One region of the Glaciecola sp. 1036 genome, then DNA from elsewhere that is predicted to be linked to it. Evidence: predicted binding sites of a transcription regulator. Region 1 holds the regulator's gene; the other holds the start of a gene.

Region 1 (2,210 bases):
CCGCAGCGGCGGCTCTATCTCGAAAACGTAAGAAAACACTAGTGTCAAAGAAAAACTGAGTAATAGCCTCAGTAGCACCAGCTTCGTTTTTACGTTTTAAATTCAATAAGTCGAATTGATCGCTTGGGGCTTCAGGATGTTTTTCAGGATATGCCGCAACAGATATATCAAAATCAGCCACTTCTTTTAGCAACTGCACCAGATCTACAGCGTACATATCTGGCTTATCCATACCTGAGGGTAAATCACCTCTCAACGCTACGATTCGACGGATACCAGAATCCCAATAATCTTTCGCAATCTGAACTAATTCTTCTCGGGAAGCATCTACGCATGTTAAATGAGGTGCAGTCGGGACACCGGTTTCTCTATGGATGCGTTTTACCACACTGTGAGTTCTGTCTCGTTCACCACTGTTTGCGCCATAGGTAACCGACATGTAACTGGGGTTTAAGGGTGCTAATCTTTCCACGGACTTCCATAAGGTGTTCTCCATGGCTTCACTTGAAGGTGGGAAAAACTCGAAAGATACATCGATATCGCGTAATTCAGAAAGTGATTGATTCAAGGCATCAATGCCTTGTGCGTAAGAAACCATGTTTAACCCTTATAGACGTTTAGACGTCTAAATTACGAAAATACCATCTAGACGTCAAGCAGTTTACACGTCTAGATTGATCTTTTTTTTATTCCAGTTAGAATTTTCATATAACAACATAAATTACGAATGACATTATGGCAGATTGGAACGGCAAATATATTCACCCTTATGCGGAACATGGGAAAAAAAGTGAACAGGTAAAAAAGGTCACAGTGTCTATTCCGATAAAAGTGTTGAAAGTGTTAACAGACGAGCGCACTCGACGCCAGGTGAATAACTTACGTCATGCAACCAATTCAGAATTGCTTTGTGAAGCTTTTCTTCATGCATTTACCGGTCAACCTTTACCGAATGATGACGACTTGCGCAAAGATAACCCTGAAAAAATTTCTGCAGAAGCAAGACGCATTATGGCAGAAATGAAAGAAGGCAAGTCTTAGCACAGCCATCATGCAAATCTAAGTCGAGTTTCTAGTTTTTTAACGACGCAATAAACTCGTCAGATTCTTTTATCGCTGCGCTCATTTGCTGAAGTAGAGTTTTGACATCTCGTTGAATGGTATTCAACTCTCCCTGCAATGCACCGATGGCGTTAGCGTTCAAATTATGTTTAAGATAAAGTACATTATCGTTTAATGCGGTTAATACAGGTGGCATACTTGCTTCAACCTTACGCATAGATTTCAGTAAATTTTGGTACTTTGCCTTGGTTGTGTCTAATTTCCTTTTACTATCACGACGTAAATTAGCATTTGAGATCTCATCCAACTCAGATTCCCATTCACGAAATAAAGAGCCAGCTACGGATTCGACTTTATCAATTCTTGTGGAAACCTCTTCTGCGGCTTCTTTACTTGCTTGATATTGGTCATTGAGCTCATTGTATACATCTTCTAGCTCCCCACCATCAAAATTGATTAAAGCACTGAATTCTTCTAATGCACTGGAAAACTGTTCTTGAGCTTCTTGTTGCGTTTCTTGAGCATCTTCAACTCTATCCACCAGAATATCGCGTTTTTCTATTCCTATGCTTTCCCACATATCGAAGTATGCGTCTTGAATTGTTGAGGTACAACTTGAAACCAAACCTAGACTTAATATGAACATAATTGCAAATAAACGCATTGCATAATCCTTGTATTTAACTATCAAATGGCCAAAAGATACTCGAGTTTGATGATTTAACGTTTGAGTTTTAAGTAAATTTATTGGTAATCTGAGTAAAGTGCTTTATTTATTCAGTAAATATACACCAAAACATAATCAATCTGTACCTCGATGAAAGGTTGAGAACAAAAGAGCATTGAATGCCATTTAGATCACTGAAAATTGATGTTTCAAATGAACATAAACTTCACGTAGAACTTGCAGGAAACCCTGACGGCATACCTTTCTTGTTTGTGCATGGCGGTCCCGGTGCTAGCATATCAAACTGTTATAAATGGCCTTTTGATTTAAATAAACACTTTGTTGTTGCCTTTGATCAAAGGGGATGTGGTCAATCAAAACCTTTTGCTAGCCTTAATGACAATAACACATGGGCTTTAATCGAAGACATAGAGAAAATTCGTAATCACTTACAGATTGAAACTTGGGGGGTATTTGGCGG
Region 2 (2,210 bases), on a different contig from region 1:
TGCTTGCGTACTTCAATTGGCTCTAATAAGTGGTTGCTCAATTCAAGGGCAAAACTTTCTTCTAATAATTCTTGTGCTTTCTCTGCATCTTTGTTTTGAATACAGAAACTAATGCTATATTCCGACGAACTTTGAGTAATCAGGGATATAGAAATATTGCCTTTTGAAATCACATCAAAAATGCGGCTCGCCATGCCTACCATGCCCTTCATGCCAGGACCGGATACATTAAACATCACAATATCTTCAAGGTGCGAAATACCCTTAACACTGGTCCATTTTTCACTGGGTTCGTTAGATATTAGCGTACCGGGTGCTGCGGGATTCAAGGTATTACGAATTAAACAAGGAATTCCAAATTGCGCGATAGGACCAATAGTTTTTGGATGTAACACCTTAGCCCCAAAATAAGATAACTCCATGGCTTCTTGATAGGTAAGTTTATCCAGTAATACCGCACCTTCTACTTGATTGGGATCAGCATTGTAAACACCGTCAACATCAGTCCAGATTTCACAGCAGTTCGCATTAATACAAGCAGCTAAAATTGCCGCTGAATAATCAGAACCGTTGCGGCCCAACGTCACCTTTTCGCCTAGCTCATTCACAGCGACAAAGCCTGGCATTACCAAAAACTCGCTACCGTCTGTGTTTATTTCGCTGCAACGAGCGCGGCTTTCTGATAACAAGGCTAAACTATCTAAATAGTCCCCTTCTGCGATAATGTAATCTACTGGATCGATTATTTTATTGCTTATGCCCTTGGCGGATAAGATGGCGCTAAAAATATTGACACTGACGTATTCGCCCATGCTTAAAATGCCAGCAGTAACTTGATCTGGGCAGCTTTTTAGTAGACTAATGCCCTGTAGTTGTTGCTCTAAATTATCAAGTTTATTTTGTATATATTCTGCTAAAGGAGGGTAATTAAAGTTATCGAGAGTGTCATTGAGTTCTTTTGCAATACCTTTTAAGGTCATAGTCAATTTAGCAAAAAGTTCACCATAATCTTGATTCTTATGCGCTTGTTCACATAGTAAAGACAGCGCATTAGTGACCCCTTTGGGCGCAGATAAAACTACCGCAGCCCCTTCTGCCTGATGCGTTTGTTGGCTGATATCAAATACTCGCAAGTACCGTTGAGCATCGGCCAAAGACGAACCACCAAACTTCAACACTTTCATTCGAGACTCCTCGCTCTCTTAAATTTTAATTTGCTCAATTCAATGCCTTTGATACAAAAAAGCCCGCTATATTTGCGGGCTTTCGTTATCAGGAATCTGGCACTGGCTAACGACCGCCCTCAATAGAGGTGGTAATAATAATCATGTCGTTAGTCATTAGAATTGTTTTCATGGCGCCAATTTGCCGTATAGACGTCTAAATGTCAATACCGAACCTCGATAAAATCAGATAAATATGATCATATCAATTTAACTTGGGAAGTTTTCAATGTTTTGGAATTCAATGTTTTCAATAAGTTAGGAAAAATGACAGATTTTTTCTGATCAAAATTTTCATTTTGGGTGGGAATTTTTATATTTTAATTGGGGATTCTGATCTTCATATTTATTGTAAATAAGCGCTTCGCAATCCAAATTAATTTGGCAAAAAAAGTTCCCCACTCATTTTACGGCTGAACAATTTGATAGATTTAATCATTGTCAGACTTTTTTACAAACCACGTCAAATAAATCAATAAATGATTGAAAAAATTAGCTTTATTTTTTGGCGTAATTATTGCCTTAGAATCTATACGGCAATTTTTTAATCACTTTTGCTTTTAATATCACATAACAGAAAGGAATCGAATGTTCACAAAAACATCTAAACTAAATCTTTTAAAATATGGTGCTGCGGCGCTTTTATTTTCTGCCTTTACAACTCAAGCTGCGCCTATTCCCATCGACTTATCAACATGGCAATCAGATGGCACTACAACTTGGCAGCTCCAACCTGGGAACGATACTGTAAGACAAACCCAAAACACAGATCCCACTATCTTTTTTAAAGACGGTGAGAATGCTCAGGGCACTCAAATATCTGGTCGCATTTCCAGTAATTACGGCGGAGACGACGACTTTATTGGTTTTGTTTTGGGATATCAAGACAACGAGCTTACTTCTGCTAGTGCAGAGTATATTTTGATAGATTGGAAGCAGGGAGATCAATCCTTTCCTGGTCTAGGTCAAGCGTTCGACGGCTTGGCA

What was found. Region 1 encodes MetJ, which represses methionine synthesis genes. Its sites were predicted from a motif close to TAGACGTCTAGACGTCTA; they were not measured.
Region 2: thrA (bifunctional aspartate kinase/homoserine dehydrogenase I) is a predicted target of MetJ. The motif match lies at 1,374-1,391, and genes of this name have one in related genera.

The regions. Positions count from the first base shown of each region.
Region 1 is NZ_JBLWFH010000007.1:72,127-74,336, forward strand. Features, by position in the region: gene metF (methylenetetrahydrofolate reductase) at 1-598, opposite strand, end outside; gene metJ (met regulon transcriptional regulator MetJ) at 736-1,041, shown strand; gene ACNKW3_RS11700 (DUF2959 domain-containing protein) at 1,073-1,726, opposite strand; gene pip (prolyl aminopeptidase) at 1,909-2,210, shown strand, end outside.
Region 2 is NZ_JBLWFH010000003.1:271,121-273,330, forward strand. Features, by position in the region: gene thrA (bifunctional aspartate kinase/homoserine dehydrogenase I) at 1-1,184, opposite strand, end outside; gene ACNKW3_RS06240 (hypothetical protein) at 1,812-2,210, shown strand, end outside.